Regions from separate parts of the Paenibacillus sp. FSL H7-0357 genome, predicted to be linked through region 2. Evidence: predicted binding sites of a transcription regulator. Region 2 holds the regulator's gene; each other region holds the start of a gene.
What was found. The regulator Rex, encoded in region 2, represses fermentation and respiration genes when NADH is low (regulators of the CRP and FNR family bind a similar motif). The targets are predictions, from matches to a motif close to TTGTGAAATATTTCACAA.

Region 1 (4,256 bases), 2.5 Mb from region 2:
ACGGTGTCTATGACTGGGAACAAGAAGTCATTCAGACGGATGCTGCAATTAACGAGGGCAATAGCGGAGGCGCGCTGGTCGATCTGAACGGCAAGGTGATTGGTATTAATACAATGAAGATTTCCGATACAGGCGTGGAGGGACTTGGTTTTGCCATCCCGGCCAATCATGTTATGGAAACGGCGGGTGAGCTTGAGGCTAACGGGAAGATTGCCCGCTCTTATCTGGGAGTGTATTCCGTAGATTTGAATAACCCTTATGTGCCGCTCGCAGAAGATCAGCGCAAGGAGCTTAATCTGCCAACGACCGTTAAAGACGGAGTAGTTGTGCTGGATGCGGTAGGGCCGGCCAAGGATGCAGGACTGCAGTTCAATGATGTGATTACCAAGTTTGACAATGAACCGATCACATCGACCCTTTCGCTGCGCAAGTATCTGTATGATCACACCAAAATCGGAGATGATCTGAAGATTACTTATTACCGCAACGGAGAGGTAAAACAGGTGACAGTGAAACTTCTTGAAAAACAAAAGGAATAAAAGCGGCGTCAGCCGTATATAATAATGTGGCAGTCAAGATAAGCGAGACGGCCCAGCCGTCCTTATTATAAAATTAAGGACGGCATCCGTTTCGAAGTCAAATCATCTGGGTATATTACTTAATATGGATGCAAATCCCCCTTTTTATAAAGACTGGTAGCCCTTACATTGGGAACAACACCTTATAAGGGGAAATACGGATATATTCGGATGTTGGCTTGCCTTTGTAACTCCGGTGTGGTAACATGAGATTAATCATACATTTGATACCTAATTCTCGTATTGAAAAGGGCTGTCAATGCAAATACAACCTTTTTCAATGTGTGAATTTTTTCTTTGTTTGAAGATAAAAAGAACATATTAATTTAAATTTGTGGAGGTAACACACATGCAAACAGGTACAGTTAAATGGTTCAACGCAGAAAAAGGATTCGGTTTCATCGAAGTTGAAGGCGGAAGCGACGTATTCGTTCACTTCAGCGCAATCACTGGCGACGGCTTCAAAACTTTGGACGAAGGCCAACGCGTTGAATTCAACGTTGTTCAAGGCAACCGCGGACCACAAGCCGAAAACGTTGTAAAACTGTAATAATAGAAGCACCGTCCCCGCTTTTGCAAGTTGGGACGGTCTTTTTTTATAAGATCAACTGCTATATCATCATGAAACCACAACATGATCTTGAAGTAGAGCAACTGCAAATGAAGGATTTGTAAGCATCTTAGAAAGAATATAATTGGATGCTTTTTTACTTGTTTCTCAACTTGTAACATAAAGGAAGGGAGGAACGGCAATGAACTACCGGAAGAAGCCTTTAGAGGAAGTACCGGAAGAAAATACCGCAATTTGGGCCTGTACCAATGATGGATGCAACGGATGGATGAGGGATAATTTCGCATTTGAACATGCGCCTTCTTGCCGTCTCTGTCATGCCCCAATGGTTCGCAGCATGAAGATGCTGCCGCAATTGCTTAATTCTAATGGCGATCTCAAATCGCTGAAGAAGGGTATTTCGATTACCTAACCAATGCCTTTATGAGTCAAGCTTTCTATAGAACGACGAACAAATCCAAGACGGTAAAACCGTCTTATTTTTTTTGCTTTCCGAACGTAATATTGTGATATTTGTCACAAATTTATTGTTTTTTAGGCCGAATCCGGGTGTATAATGTGATAATTATCACACTTTAAGCCTTAAATTTTTGACAGAATAGACATAACGAATGGGGAGAAGAAAGGGGAAGAAACATGGATACAGTTATGCTGTCGCGTATACAATTTGCGTCGACGACGATCTTTCATTACTTCTTTGTACCGGTATCTATTGGACTTGCACTCTTGATCGCGATCATGGAGACGATGTATGTCCGAAAAGGCAACGATGAGTACAAAAGAATGGCGCAGTTTTGGGGAAAGCTATTTCTCATTAACTTCGCAGTAGGGGTAGTAACAGGGATATTGCAGGAATTCCAGTTCGGAATGAACTGGTCCGATTATTCCCGCTTTGTCGGGGATGTATTTGGGGCTCCACTTGCGATTGAAGCGCTGCTGGCGTTTTTCCTGGAGTCTACTTTTATCGGCTTATGGATTTTTGGCTGGGACAAAGTCTCCAAGAAGATTCATTTACTGTCCATCTGGATGGTAGCGCTGGGAACGATGTTATCGGCATTCTGGATTCTCGCAGCCAATTCTTTTATGCAGCACCCTGTTGGTTTTGCGATGAATAATGGCCGGGCCGAAATGAATGATTTCCTGGCTTTGATTACAAACGGACAATTGCTGGTGGAATTCCCGCATACGGTGCTCGCGGCTTACGCTACAGGGGCATTTCTGGTAACGGGTATCAGTGCCTATAAAATGCTCAAGAAGCAGGATGTGCCTTTCTTTAGAAAATCGTTCGAAATTGCGGCGATTGTCGGCATTGTCTCCTCCATGGGGGTAGCCGTTGCAGGTCATGCCCAAGCGCAGTATCTGGTAGAGACACAGCCGATGAAGATGGCAGCTACGGAAGCCCTTTGGGAGGACAGTGGTGACCCTGCGGCTTGGACAGCCAGTGCTTTTATCGATCCTGACAATAAATCAAACTCCGGGGAAATCAAGATTCCTTATATGCTGAGTTTCTTGTCCTACAGTAAGTTCTCCGGTGAAGTTAAAGGGATGAACACGCTGCAGGCGGAATATGAACAAAAGTACGGCCCGGGGGATTATATCCCGCCTGTTCGTACGACTTTCTGGAGCTTCCGGATCATGGTGGTCGCAGGCACGCTGATGATTGTGCTCGGCATGTATGCGATGTATCTGATGTGGCGCAAAAAGATGGAACGTCCGAACACCTGGTTTATGCGGTTCATGTTCTGGGGGCTGCTGCTTCCGCCAATTGCCAATACTGCAGGCTGGATCATGACAGAGATCGGACGTCAGCCTTGGACGGTATTCGGATTAATGACGACAGAAGACAGTGTGTCTCCTAATATATCGGCTGGACAGGTGCTGTTCTCGGTGATCTCCTTTACGGCGATCTACGCTATTCTGGGAGCGGTACTGATCGGATTGTTCATCAAAGTTATCAAAAAAGGCCCTTATGCCATGGATAACGATCACGGTGAGTCGCATGATCCATATAGTAAGGAGGGATCGCATGCTTTCTCTTAATGAATTGTGGTTTGTGCTGATTGCGGTATTATTTATCGGATTTTTCTTCCTGGAAGGCTTCGACTTCGGCGTAGGAATGGAAACGCAGTTCCTGGCCAAGAATGATACGGAACGCCGGGTGCTAATCAACTCGATCGGGCCGTTCTGGGATGCGAATGAGGTATGGCTGCTGACGGGTGCGGGCGCGATGTTCGCTGCTTTCCCCAACTGGTACGCAACGCTGTTCAGCGGATTCTATATCCCGTTTGTCTTTGCCCTGCTGGCGCTGATTGCCCGCGGTGTCGCCTTTGAATTCAGAGGCAAACGCGATTCACTGGCCTGGAAAAGAACCTGGGACGCCTGCATCTTCTTCGGCAGCTTCCTTCCGCCGTTCCTGCTGGCAGTAGTGTTCGCGAGCTTCATCAAGGGGTTGCCGATTGACGGTGACATGCAGATGTATGCCGGATTCTTCGACATCGTGAATGTGTATACCGTAGTCGCAGGGATTACTGTAGTGCTGCTTTGCCTGGTGCATGGTTTGATGTTCACTACGCTCCGTACGGTTGGCGATCTGCAGGTTCGTGCGCGCAAGCTGGCGCAGAAGTTATTGTTCCCGCTGGCTGCGCTGCTGGTTGCTTTTGTAATTATGACTTACTATATGACAGATGTGTTTGAACAACGTGGTGCATTGCTGCTGGTATTAGTGATTCTAGGCATTGCCGCCTTCGTTCTGTCCGGCTATTTCATGACCAAGAAGAAGGACAGCTGGGCATTCGGGATGACCGGAGCGGTTATGGCTTTGTCGGTGATGTCGATATTTGTGGGACTGTTCCCGCGGGTTATGATCAGCTCTATTGATGAGGCGTTTAATCTGACGATCACCAATGCGGCTTCGGGCCAGTATTCACTGAAGGTGATGTCGATTGTAGCGCTGACGCTGCTGCCGTTCGTGCTCGGTTATCAGATCTGGAGTTATTTCATCTTCCACAAACGGGTTCACGAGAAGGAGCATCTTGAATACTAATGGATAAAAATTTGCTTGGGTACAAAGGAGTTAAGCCGGTCTTTCTGATCGTAGGCTTCCTTAC
Region 2 (4,256 bases):
AGCTGCCAGGCGTATTCTCCATTGTATACACCCGGAAGCAGCCGTTTAATATCGATCCCGGGCAACTGGGAGGCTATAATGGAGCGGATTTGCTTCTCCGAGGTTCCTTTGGCCAGCTCTTCCGCATAGACTCCGTTATCACCGCCGGCCGGCTTGCCGTCCACGGTGAACCGTACCCACACCATCAGATCCGTACCGGCTTTATTTTTCCCGGTCAGCACCCAGTACACCGAATTTTCGTCCCATACCGATTTCTGCGCCTTGGACACCTCAGTAAGTCCCGCCCGGGTCTTGGCAACTTCTTTGGCCGCGCTGCGTTCATTCCATTGGTCCTTCATGATATAGGCATAAAATTGGCTTAGACCGAACAAAATGAGCAGAAACAGAGCGATCCCCAGCAGAAGCCATTTTTTCCTTTTCCTCAAAATGCAGCTTCCTTTCCTTAATATATGAAACGTCATAAAACCAACTGCGGCGGCAGTCGAATTAACGCTTCAGCAGCCCTTCAAAAGTTTCTTGCGCCTTGCGGCGGATTTCTTCCTCGTCCACTGTCAGGCACTGACCATGCTTCACAACCTGCTTGCCGTTCACCCAGACATGCTCGACATCCTTGGCACTAGCCGAATACACGGCGTGGGAGAGCAAGTCGCTATGCGGCAGTAGATGAGGCTGGTCAATATCAATTGCAATAAAGTCAGCCTTCATCCCGGCTGCAAGGCGGCCCGCCTGGTTCAGGAAGATTGACTCCGCCCCGTATTGCGTGGCCATCAGCAGCGCTTCCGGTGCCGGAACTGCGGTAGGATCACCGCTTACTCCCTTATGGATCAATGCTGCAAGCCGCATTTCCTCGAACATATCGAGATTATTATTGCTTGCCGCCCCGTCCGTACCGAGCGAAACTTTGACTCCCGCTCTCAGCAGCTCAGGCACCCGTGCAACCCCGCTGGCAAGCTTCAGGTTACTTCCCGGGTTATGGGATACACCCACCTTGTGGCGGGCGAGAATTTCGATCTCCTCATCGTTCAGGTGGACACCATGGGCGATTAAGGACGGGCGGGTGAACATGCCCAGCTTCTCCAGGTGCGCTACAGGACGCAGGCCGTAATCAGCGGCATTCTGCTCCACTTCACGCAGCGTTTCTGACATATGCGTATGCATCGGCAGGTCCAGGTCATGTGCCGCCTGCACAAACCGCATGAAAAAGTCCGGAGGACAAGTATACGGGGCATGCGGTGAAATCATGGTGGTAATTCTGCCGTCAGCCTTGCCGTGCCAGTTGCGGGCGAACGCAACAGCTTCCGCAAGCTTCTGATTCTGCACTTCTTCAGGACATAGACCAATAACACCGCGCATCAGCACCGCACGGATGCCGGAGTGTTCGACCACCTCGGCCACCCGGTCCATGTGATCATACATATCCAAAAAGGTGGTTGTGCCGCCTTTCAGCATCTCCAAAACGGATAAGGAAGTACCCCAGTAGACATCATCTCCGGTAAACTTCTCCTCCATCGGCCACATTTTCTCCTGCAGCCAGGCTTGAAGGACCATATCATCCCCGTAGCCGCGCAGCAGCGACATCGCAGCATGGCCATGGGTATTGACCAGACCCGGCATGAACAGCAGCCGGCTGCCGTCGAGCGTCACTGTGCCTTCTTCAATAACGGGCTTCTCTTCCCCTATGTATGTGATCAAATCATTTTCTATAGTCATATAACCGCTCAGGACCGGCTTCTCGCTTCCGGGAACCAGAAAACGTCCGTTTGCAATTATCATCTTATTGCTGCTCATCTGTAATTCCTTCCTTTCCATCATGTAAATAATACGCCAGACTTTGCAGGTCAGTCGTAAAGTCAGCAGCATGAATCCGGATGGTTGAAGGTGTCTTCAGAATGACCGGTGCAAAATTCAGGATCGCCTCAATGCCCGATTCTACCAGAATATCAGCCACATTCTGTGCTTCGCTGTCCGGTACAGTGATGATCCCGATCCGGATTCCCTGATCACGGATGGTCTGACCCAGCTCCTCCATCGGCTGAACCGTAAGAGAGTTGATCTTTTGTCCAATCTTGGGAGCGTAAGAATCAAATACAGCAGTGATTTTCATAGTGTCCTTCAGATAAGCATTGTAATTGGACAAGGCATGACCGAGGTTACCGGCACCTACCAGAGCCACATTGATTTGTTGATCCAGCTTCAGAATATGACGGATCTTTTCGATGAGATAAGACACGTCATATCCAATGCCTTTTCTGCCGAAATCACCAAAATAGGCCAGATCCTTACGAATCTGCGCCGGATTAAGGTCCAGCTTCTGCCCGAGTTCCTGAGAAGAAACGGTTGAGATTTCACGCTTTTGGAGATCGTTCAGGAAACGCAGGTACACTGGGAGTCTGCGAACGACGGCCTCCGATATTTTATCCGATTTCATGTTTTCTCCTCCTAATTTAGAATTGCACTGACGCGATATCGTATGACAACCACGTGCAGTGCCCGCTCCGCGAACGGGACACAGCCTATGGTACAAAGAGATGAAAAAAATTTATAAACGATGACAGATTAGGAAACGCCGCCCTCTTCAAGCCATTCCGCTATCCGCGGAACCATCTGATCGGTAAGCATGTGCTCCATCTTCGGACCAGGGAGTGAATACAGGAAGTACTTCCCGTAATAAGCTTCGATGACCCTGGTATCATATACAATAACAATTCCCCGGTCCTGCGCTGTGCGAACCAATCGTCCAAAACCCTGTTTGAACCGGATCACTGCCTGTGGAACAGACATTTTCATAAAAGGATTCTTCTTCTGGGCCTGCAGAAGCTCCGCCTTTGCCTCGGCCAGCGGATGATTCGGCGGCTGAAACGGCAGCCTTACAATCGCAAGACAGGTCAGCGCCTCGCCAGGGATGTCGACTCCTTCCCAGAAACTGCTCGTTCCAAGCAATACCGATGCAGAGCTGTCCTGAAAACGCCGGATCAGCTTGCTGCGGCTGCCTCCTTCCACACCCTGGCCCAGAACCGTAATGTCCTGGGAAGCCAAGGCCTCTTTCAGCGGATCATAAACCTGGCGCAGCATTTTGTAGGAGGTGAACAGCACCAGCATCCGCCCCTTGGTCGCCGCCGCCGCTTCAGCCAGCGAATGCACCAGCTTGTCTACAAAACGCGCATCGCCTACGCTGCCCTTAACACTGGGGAAATCGCGCGGGATGACAAGCAGCGCCTGTTCACGGTACTTGAACGGTGAAGGCAGCAGTGCTGTCATGAGACGCCCTTGTTCAGAGGCTTCAGAAAGACCAAGGTTGTCAATCATGAACTGAAAGGACTTGTCGACCGATAACGTGGCCGAGGTCAGCACAATGCTCTTCTTCTTGTCGAAGAACAGATCCTTGAGCTGGCTGCTTACATCGACAGGCACGGCGTAGAGCTGAAGCGACTTGCCCCGGTAGTTGCCGCTCCCTTCCATCCAGTACACGATATTATCGTCACTGAGACCCATAAAGAAGCGGATTTGTTCCCGGATGGATGCCAAATCCTTGAACAAGCCTCCGATATCGGTCACCAGGCTGTCCGAAGACGACTGACTCTCTGTATCGCGCATCTCGCTAAGCATTTTGTCACCTCTGCGGATGATGTCGCTCAAGGCTAAGTGCAGCGTATTCTCCAGCGCCGCCAGCTCTTCCCAATCTTTGGGCTTGCTGCCGGGAAGCAGGCGTGTGACCAGCTGGCCGGCTTCACCTGCCGCTGCATCGCTGCGTTCGGGCAATAGGCCGAACAGCTTGTCGCTCAGTGTATCCCAAGTTTCCTTTACAGTAAGCAGGTCGGGATAGATTTTATCGATTACGCCGCTCCACTCCGAAGCCTGCTCACTGCCCGAGGACTGCAGAGTCTGGCGCAGTGCCGGCAGCTGGCCGCTGCGGCTGTCTTTATACAGCCTTGTAAGCGTATGAGCTACCGTGAAATACTTCATTTGCATGCCCAAATGCTTGCCGGCCACATCCTCCAAATGATGGGCCTCGTCAATGACAAGATGCTCATAAGCCGGAAGCAGCTGGTGCCCGGCCTTGACGTCTGCGAACAGCTTGGAGTGATTGGTAATGACCACATCGGCAATCCCTGCTTCATGTTTGGCCCGGTGGTAGTAGCATTTGCGGAACCACGGACAGGAACGGCCCAGACAGGAATCGGTATCACTGGCTACCGTCTCCCAGAAATCCCCGCCGCGACCGCTCAAATTCAGCTCCTCATCGTCACCCGATTCCG
Region 3 (4,256 bases), 330 kb from region 2:
ACGGGCGATTTCAGCATAACGTTCGTCAGCTACAAAGTGCGAATATTTAGGGAACGAAGCAAACTTCGTTGGTTTCTTGGCATTGTAACGGATAACGTGCGGCATCAGGATGGCATTGGTACGTCCATGAGCCGTGTGGTATTGACCGCCCCATTTGTGCGCCAAGCTGTGGTTGATGCCCAGGAATGCATTGGCAAATGCCATACCAGCCAGCGTCGATGCGTTGTGCATTTTTTCGCGGGCAAGTTTGTCGCCTTCAAGTGCGGACTTCTCCAGGTATTGGAATACCAGCTGGATAGCTTTGATAGCCAGACCATCGGTGTAGTCACTTGCCATAACGGAAACATAAGCTTCAATCGCATGTGTCAATACGTCCATACCTGTATCAGCAACAGCAGTCTTAGGCAAGCTATATACAAACTCAGGGTCGATGATCGCTACATCCGGAGTCAGCTCATAGTCTGCAAGCGGATATTTAGTATTATTTGCAGTAGTTTTGTCAGTAATAACCGCGAACGAGGTTACTTCCGAACCTGTACCCGATGTTGTTGGAATAGCTACAAATTTCGCTTTGTTGCCGAGCTTAGGGAATTTGTATACCCGTTTGCGGATATCCATGAACTTTTGTTTCAAACCGTTAAAGTCAGCATCCGGGTGTTCATAGAACAGCCACATTCCTTTTGCAGCATCCATTGGGGAACCGCCGCCGAGTGCGATGATGCAGTCCGGTTGGAATCTGTTCATCATAGCTGTACCTTTTTCCACGGTAGTTGTCGATGGATCCGGTTCAACTTCCGAGAACACTTCGATCGCTACAGGGGTCTGGCGTTGACGCAGGTAGTGCTCTACTCTTTCTACATAACCCAGTTTAACCATCATAGGGTCAGTGATAATTGCTACGCGGGTAATATCAGGCATTTTGGCCAGGTATTGAGTGGCTCCCTTTTCGAAATAAATCTTATCAGGCACCTTAAACCATTGCATATTCACGGTACGACGGTTCACCCTTTTCACATTGATCAGATTGATGGCAGTTACGTTTTGCGATACCGAGTTGCGTCCATAAGATCCGCAGCCCAGAGTCAGCGAAGCGATATTAGTATTGTAAATGTCGCCGATGGCGCCATGTGTTGAAGGCGAGTTAACAAGAATACGTCCAGTTTGCAGACGGTTCGAGAACTTCATGATAACTTCTTCATTGTTGGAATGGATAGCCGAGCTGTGTCCCATGCCGCCGAATTCAACGACTTGAGCTGCGCGTTCAATCCCTTGGTCAGCGTTCTTAACCTTGTAGCAAGCCAGAACCGGGCTAAGTTTCTCAGCGGACAGCGGGTACTTGGTGCCTACGCCTTCGAGTTCAGCTACCAGAATCTTCGTTCCGGCAGGAACCTGGATACCGCACATTTCAGCGATCTTCACAGCGGATTGACCTACGATTGCCGGGTTAACCGCACATTTTTCTACATTCATTGCGCCGTTGGTCAGCTTAGCAGCTTCTTCTTTATTCACAAAGTAGCAGCCATTTGCGATCATTTTCTTTTTCACTTGGTCAAAAATTGCTTCTTCAATAATAACAGCCTGCTCGGAAGCGCAAATCATACCATTGTCAAAAGTCTTGGAAAGAATAATGTCAGTAACCGCTTGGTCGATATCAGCACTTTTCTCAATGAAGGCAGGTACGTTACCAGGGCCTACGCCGAGAGCCGGTTTACCACAGCTGTATGCCGCTTTAACCATTGCAGATCCGCCTGTTGCCAGGATAAGAGCGACGTCCGGATTGTTCATCAATGCGTTTGTTTTGTCCATTGTCGGAAGCTCAATCCATTGGATACAGTTCTCAGGAGCGCCTGCTTTCACAGCTGCATCATGAAGAATTTTTGCTGCTGCGGCACTACACTCTTGCGCTGATGGATGGAAACCGAATATAATAGGATTACGTGTCTTAGCGGCAATCAGTGCTTTAAACATCGTGGTTGATGTTGGGTTGGTTACCGGTGTGATACCCATTACGATTCCGACCGGCTCGGCAATTTTTTGGAAGCTATCATATTTATTATCTTCAACGACGCCTACTGTTTTGTCGTATTTAATTCCGTGCCAGATATATTCAGTTGAGAAGATGTTCTTCGTAATTTTGTCTTCGTATACACCGCGTCCTGTTTCTTCTACAGCCAATTTTGCCAGGTACATATGCTTGTCGAGCCCAGCCAATGCCATTGCATGAACGATTGTGTTAACTTGCTCTTGATCCAGCGCCATATACGCTTCTTGAGCTTTCTTTGCTTTATCCACCAAAATCTGAATATACTCTTCAGCGGTGGTTTGTTTCACTTGGGCGGCGACTTCGTTTTTAACTGCCATCTCCCTCGTCCTCCTGTCAATTTTTAGGTTGTTTTTCTCTACACATTTATCTTATCACATCCTCTTCAACATTTAAAGTGAAATCTTTCACAAAGTATAAAGTTTTTTTTGATTTGTTTTCAAAGCGCTTTCATTTAATCATATTCAGGTATTATTTCCATTTTATATGGTAAAATTCGCTTATATTTGTCCAATCTGCGAACAGCAAAATAAGGACTCTAACCGTATGAACCTGTTACAGGGCTCCACAAAGCATTATTTTTCTATTTATTGGTAATTACATCATATTTCTTTATCTTATTCCTCCCGCCTTATCCTTGATCGCCTCTTCCCTCACCTAACCTTTGGAGAACTATTTACAGCAAAAAGACAGGGGAACAACGTCCCCTGCCTCTTCCGCTTTTTACAATTCATTTATAAAAACTACCATTTTATAAACTTCCTACTCTACTTTAATAGTATCAAAGAATTTCTCCTGCACAGTTTTGGCAGCAGCATCTAACTGTGCTTTGGAGTCGGTTCCTTTTTTGGAGAACAGCTCCTGAATCACATTGGACAGGGTTGCATAGTAATCTTGAGTATTGTACTGTGCTTCCGGTTTGCCGTCCAAGAGGGCCATAATATCCGGGTTATATTGGTACACGATATCGGAATACTTGTCATATACCGCTTTGGTCTTCTTGCCGAACTCGGAATCTGCAGCATAGTAGTCCAGAAGCGGCGGGATGAAGTATTTGCCGTCCGCTTTACGCTGCTGCAGAATAGCGTCGAGCGCATCGAGACCTTTATCGGAGAAATAATCAAAGGTAATGTAACGGAACGCCATCTCCTGCTCGTCTTTTGTAGCGTTAGGATTGATGACCAGATAGTCTCCGCCAAGTACTCCGGTATGCTTGCCGCCTTTTTCAAAAGCAGGCATCGGATAGGTCAGCACATCTGCAGGCTTCAATCCGCCTTGATTCAGCGCTTGCTCAATAACTCCGTCGGAACCCGCCATTACCATGGCCGTACGTCCTTGTTGGAATGCACCTACAGCATCACCCCAGCCAAGTGCCCAATCCTGAGGAATTGCTTCCGCTTCCCATCTCAGCTTCTTGTAGAAGTCCAGCGCTTTCACACCGGCATCAGAGTTGAAGGTTGCAACGACCTTGCCTCCTTCAACTTTTTGAATTTCCCCACCCGCTTCGAACAGGAAGTTGGTCCAGTTCCAGCCTGCTTCATTGCCTTTACCCATAGGTGCGATACCGGAAATTCCTTTTTTGGCATCTGCTACACCTTTGGCTGTATTCAGCATATCATCCCAGGTCCAATCCATTGCAGGCACCGCTACACCTTTGTCATCCAGCATTTTTTTATTGATCATTGTCGTGGTAACATAACCCTTCTGTGTGACCCCGTAGACTTTATCGTCAATAATGAACTGGTTCTGCAGCACCGGATTGATCTGATCCTTGTATTCATATTTGTTCCAAAGATCGGTAATATCGGCAACCCAGCCTTTTTCAATCAGGAATTTGGCTTCTGTAGCATAAGTGTTGAAGAAGGTCGGCGCTTCATTCGCAGCCATCTTCACGCCGATTTCACTTACGTTGTACTGCCAGTCGTCTTTTACGATCTCGACGTTCGGATACTCTGCCTGGAAGCGTTTGATCCGGTCATCTTCCTGTGCCCTCATTTCTGTCAAGTCAGGTGTAGGATAGTGAATTTTGATCGTTACTTTTCTCTGAGTGATATCATCCGCGGGCGCATCCGTTGGAGCAGCAGTTTTATCCGCTGTCTCAGCAGTAGCTGCCGGTGAAGCTTCCCCTCCCTTATTCCCCTGTGCATTTCCGTTGTTGTTATTGTTGCCGCCGCAGGCGGATAACAACGAGCCGGTCACAAGGAGACAGGCTAAT
Region 4 (4,256 bases), 3.6 Mb from region 2:
CTCCTTGTATTTCCAGTCGTTTGAGTCCACATTCCAATCCCACAGATGGAAACCCTGGCTCAGCACTCTGTCCCTGAAGGATTTGGTGAAATACGGTTTACTTCCGTACGGCGGACGGATCAGTGTTGTGCTGGAGCCGGTGATCTTCTTCAGTACTGCATTATCAGCTGACATTTCGGCAAGTGCTGCACCCGGAGAAGCATAAAACTTCTCTTTGCGGTGAGTCATGCCGTGGAGTGCGAGTCCGTGGCTTTCCTCTTCAATTCGTTTCACTGCCGACGGATACCGGTTCATATTGGGTCCAAGCATAAAAAAGGTCGCCTTTACCTCATTTTTGCCCAGAATATCCAGCAGTTGCGAAGTCGTTGCCGACGGTCCGTCGTCAAAGGTAAGATACACTATCCTCCCTTGCTTGACCGGGGTTGTCTCCGGAGCCGGCTTTGCGCTGACAATCGGCTTTAATTCGCTCTTGAATTGGCTTACGAACGCCGCATCATCCAAAGCCGCCGATGTATCCCGCACTCTTAGTAAATATTTATCCGGCTCAAAGGTTATCATATACCCAAGATAAGTACTTATCCGCAGTGGAACCATCAGCGATCCATTCTGCACAAAGGTACTTATTGGAACAATGGTATCATTCTGGAGTTTGGCGCCTCCGTCATTTTTGAGCAGTAAAAGGGATTTACCGCCTCCGGCGATCTGAACCCCGTCCTGAAGCATGGAAATGTTCCACTTCAGCTTCTGCGCCAAAGCGCGTACTGGAACATAATAGTTACCTTTTACAGAAACAGCTTCTATTTCTGTCAGTGTGTCGTTCACACCAAGACGTAATGAGGCATTCGTTCCGGCTGCGATTGCCGTGTTCTGTAGAATACCGAAACATAAGAATAAAGACATGAATAACAGCATTGTTTTTTTCATTCGCACAAGCAGTAATCTCCTATCTATGTATATTTATCTATACTTTATCACACATAGATAGATTTGAATTTGAGAGATTGTAACCGCCCAAAGAATATCTTGTTACTTTTTCACAGTGACAAAAGACATATTCTTAATATTTATCAAAAAATCGCAATAATCGTCGAAAGCTGTCGCGGCCGCAAAAAGCGGTTAAAATCAGGCTTTATTGCTAAAATTAATTGTGACGAAATTAGTAACATTTGTGAAAAAGTGAACAAAATTTGAACAACCTTAAAATTACCTTAAACCGCACCACTACAGTGATCTTTGTCATACCTTACGACATTTGTAACAATTCGATCACACATATTTAACTTGTTCGCCATTATTAAGGTCTTATGTGTCTTTATTGTTAAAATATGTATTTTGCATTATGGGTAAGTAGTTCTTACTATAGATACAGGTTAATGTTTATTGGCTAATGAACGGCAATGAAAAGAAGTATTGAAGGAAGGAGTTCTATATGAAAAAAAAGGGTCCGTTATACGCTTTGTTCCTCAGCCTAATCCTTCTTCTGCCGGGATGCAGTTCGCTCACCGTTCTGAATCCGAAGGGTCCGGCCGCACGCACTTTATCTGACACCATCATCCTGTCCATTCTGGTGATGATCGGGGTCCTGGCAGTTGTCTACATCTTATATATATTCGTACTGGTGAAATACCGGGCGAAGAAAAGCAACGAAGGTTACATTCCAGAACATGAGGAGGGCAACAAGGTTCTCGAAGCCATCTGGATTATTATCCCGATTATCATCGTAACCTTTTTGTCAGTAGTGACTGTAAAATCAACCCATGCGGTTGAGAATGTCGCGAAGGAATACAAGGACCAGAAGCCTTTGGTTATTTACGCCTCTTCTTCCAACTGGAAATGGCATTTCAGCTATCCTGAGGAGGGAATTGAAACCGTAAACTACGTCAATTTCCCGATTCACCGTGCGGTAGAGTTCAGACTGTACTCTTTCGGCACCATCACCAGCTTCTGGATTCCACAGCTTGCCGGACAGAAGTATGCGATGAGCGACATGCTTACAAAACTTAATCTCTCCGCCGACACCGCAGGTTCATTTATCGGCAAGAACTCGAACTTCAGCGGTAAAGGCTTCGCCCACATGGAATTCGAGGCGCTTGTGATGAGCGACAAGGAATATGCCGAATGGGTCAAAGAGGTTAAGGATACCGCGCCTAAGCTTACGGAGGATGAATTCAAAGGCCTGCTGGCTGCCGAACATCTTGGACGCAAAACCTATTCCTCCACCCATTTGGAGTTCAGCCCGCCGCCGGGAGACCATAGCGAGCATATGAGCGGCGATGGTACGGAAATGGATATAGATAACGGAAATATGGATCATCAGGATAACAAGGACATCCACCCTTCTCCTGAACCATCCAGCCAGACCGAATTTGACAGCGAGCCCAACCCTGAGGTGAATGAGCCGCTTCCAAGCTCACCTGTAGAAGAACACACACACGAGGGCCACTAACTCGTTCACAGTTTAATGTAACAACCTGAAAGGAGCTACCCTAATGGATTTAGACAAATTTAAGGTTCACGGCGAACCCCTGATATACGGAGCAATGATCAGTATCGCTCTTGCGACCATCGGGATTCTCGTTGGGCTTACCTATTTCAAGAAATGGGGATACCTCTGGCGCGAATGGCTTACAACTGTAGACCATAAGAAGATCGGGGTTATGTATATCCTGGCCGCACTGCTTATGCTGTTCCGCGGCGGTGTTGACGCCATGATGATGCGTCTGCAAACGGCAGCGCCGGAAATGAAATTCCTCGATGCCCAGCATTATAACGAGGTCTTTACCACCCATGGTCTGATCATGATTCTGTTCATGGCCATGCCGTTTATCATCGGTTTAATGAACGTGATTATCCCACTGCAGATCGGCGCACGAGATGTGGCCTTTCCGCGGCTGAACGCGGTCAGCTTCTGGCTCTTCTTCATGGGAGCTATGCTGCTTAACATTTCGTTCGTAATCGGCGGCTCGCCGGATGCCGGATGGTCGGCTTACTTCCCGCTAGCGAGTCTGGAATTCAGCCCTACGGTCGGTAATAACTATTACTCCCTGGCGCTGCAGATTTCCGGTATCGGGACACTGATCACAGGCGTTAACTTCATCGTGACGATTCTTAAAATGCGTGCACCAGGCATGACGCTGATGAAGATGCCAATGTTCACCTGGTCCGTACTGATTACGAACATTATTATCGTATTTGCCTTCCCTGTGCTGACTGTGGCACTTGCCCTGATGATGTTCGACCGGCTGTTTGGCTCTCAATTCTTCACGATGGCTAACGGCGGGATGGATATGCTCTGGGCCAACCTGTTCTGGGTGTGGGGACATCCGGAGGTATATATCGTTATTTTGCCGGCATTCGGTATTTACAGCGAAATTATCGCCACCTTCTCCAAAAAGAATCTGTACGGCTACACTTCCATGGTCGTCAGTATGCTGCTTATCTCCCTGCTGTCCTTCCTGGTATGGGCTCACCATTTCTATACCATGGGCCAAGGGGTTATGGTCAACAGCTTCTTCTCCATAACAACTATGGCGATAGCTGTGCCTACCGGGGTTAAGATATTCAACTGGCTGTTCACCCTCCGAAAAGGGCGAATAACCTTTACGACCCCGATGCTGTACACATTGGCTTTTATCCCGATCTTCACCATCGGCGGGGTTACCGGCGTTATGCTGGCGATGGCCAGTGCCGATTACCAGTATCATAATACGATGTTCCTGGTTGCGCATTTCCACTACGTGCTGATTCCGGGCGCCGTGTTCGCCGTTATCGCCGGGTTCCATTACTGGTTCCCTAAAGTATTCGGCTTCCGCCTGAATGAACGTCTGGGCAAGCATGCCTTCTGGTGGATTATAATATCCTTCAATGTCACCTTCTTCCCACTGTTCTTCCTGGGACTTATGGGTATGACCCGTCGGATGTATACCTACTCAGAAGAGACCGGCTTTGGTCCGCTGAATATGCTCTCCTTCGCCGGTGCTGTCGGCCTGGCGATCGGATTTGTTATTCTGGTCTACAACATCTACTGGAGCACACGCTACATGCCAAGAGACACAACAAGCGATCCATGGGATGGCCGTACACTGGAATGGGCTACACCAAGTCCGATTCCTGCTTATAACTTTGCAATTGTGCCAAAAGTTCAGACGCGTGATGCCTTCTGGTCCGCGAAGCAGGATAATATTCCGCTCTTTGAAGATAAAATTACTAAAATCCATTTACCAAACAATACCGGGAAGCCATTTATCCTGGGTGTC

Region 1: a site for Rex is predicted at 1,654-1,671, ahead of H70357_RS33805 (cytochrome ubiquinol oxidase subunit I). Genes of this name have one in related genera too.
Region 3: a site for Rex is predicted at 2,437-2,454, ahead of adhE (bifunctional acetaldehyde-CoA/alcohol dehydrogenase). Genes of this name have one in related genera too.
Region 4: a site for Rex is predicted at 1,167-1,184, ahead of qoxA (cytochrome aa3 quinol oxidase subunit II). Genes of this name have one in related genera too.

The regions. Positions count from the first base shown of each region.
Region 1 covers NZ_CP009241.1:7,648,508-7,652,763, reverse strand. The annotation lists gene H70357_RS33820 (S1C family serine protease) at 1-539, shown strand, start outside; gene H70357_RS33815 (cold-shock protein) at 928-1,128, shown strand; gene H70357_RS33810 (cold-shock protein) at 1,331-1,561, shown strand; gene H70357_RS33805 (cytochrome ubiquinol oxidase subunit I) at 1,786-3,189, shown strand; gene cydB (cytochrome d ubiquinol oxidase subunit II) at 3,176-4,192, shown strand; gene cydD (thiol reductant ABC exporter subunit CydD) at 4,192-4,256, shown strand, end outside.
Region 2 covers NZ_CP009241.1:5,152,503-5,156,758, forward strand. The annotation lists gene H70357_RS22590 (cell wall elongation regulator TseB-like domain-containing protein) at 1-425, opposite strand, end outside; gene H70357_RS22595 (amidohydrolase) at 487-1,788, opposite strand; gene H70357_RS22600 (redox-sensing transcriptional repressor Rex) at 1,775-2,467, opposite strand; gene dinG (ATP-dependent DNA helicase DinG) at 2,557-4,256, opposite strand, start outside.
Region 3 covers NZ_CP009241.1:5,484,641-5,488,896, forward strand. The annotation lists gene adhE (bifunctional acetaldehyde-CoA/alcohol dehydrogenase) at 1-2,361, opposite strand, end outside; gene H70357_RS24275 (ABC transporter substrate-binding protein) at 2,804-4,256, opposite strand, start outside.
Region 4 covers NZ_CP009241.1:1,099,483-1,103,738, reverse strand. The annotation lists gene H70357_RS04885 (polysaccharide deacetylase family protein) at 1-924, opposite strand, end outside; gene qoxA (cytochrome aa3 quinol oxidase subunit II) at 1,430-2,446, shown strand; gene qoxB (cytochrome aa3 quinol oxidase subunit I) at 2,490-4,256, shown strand, end outside.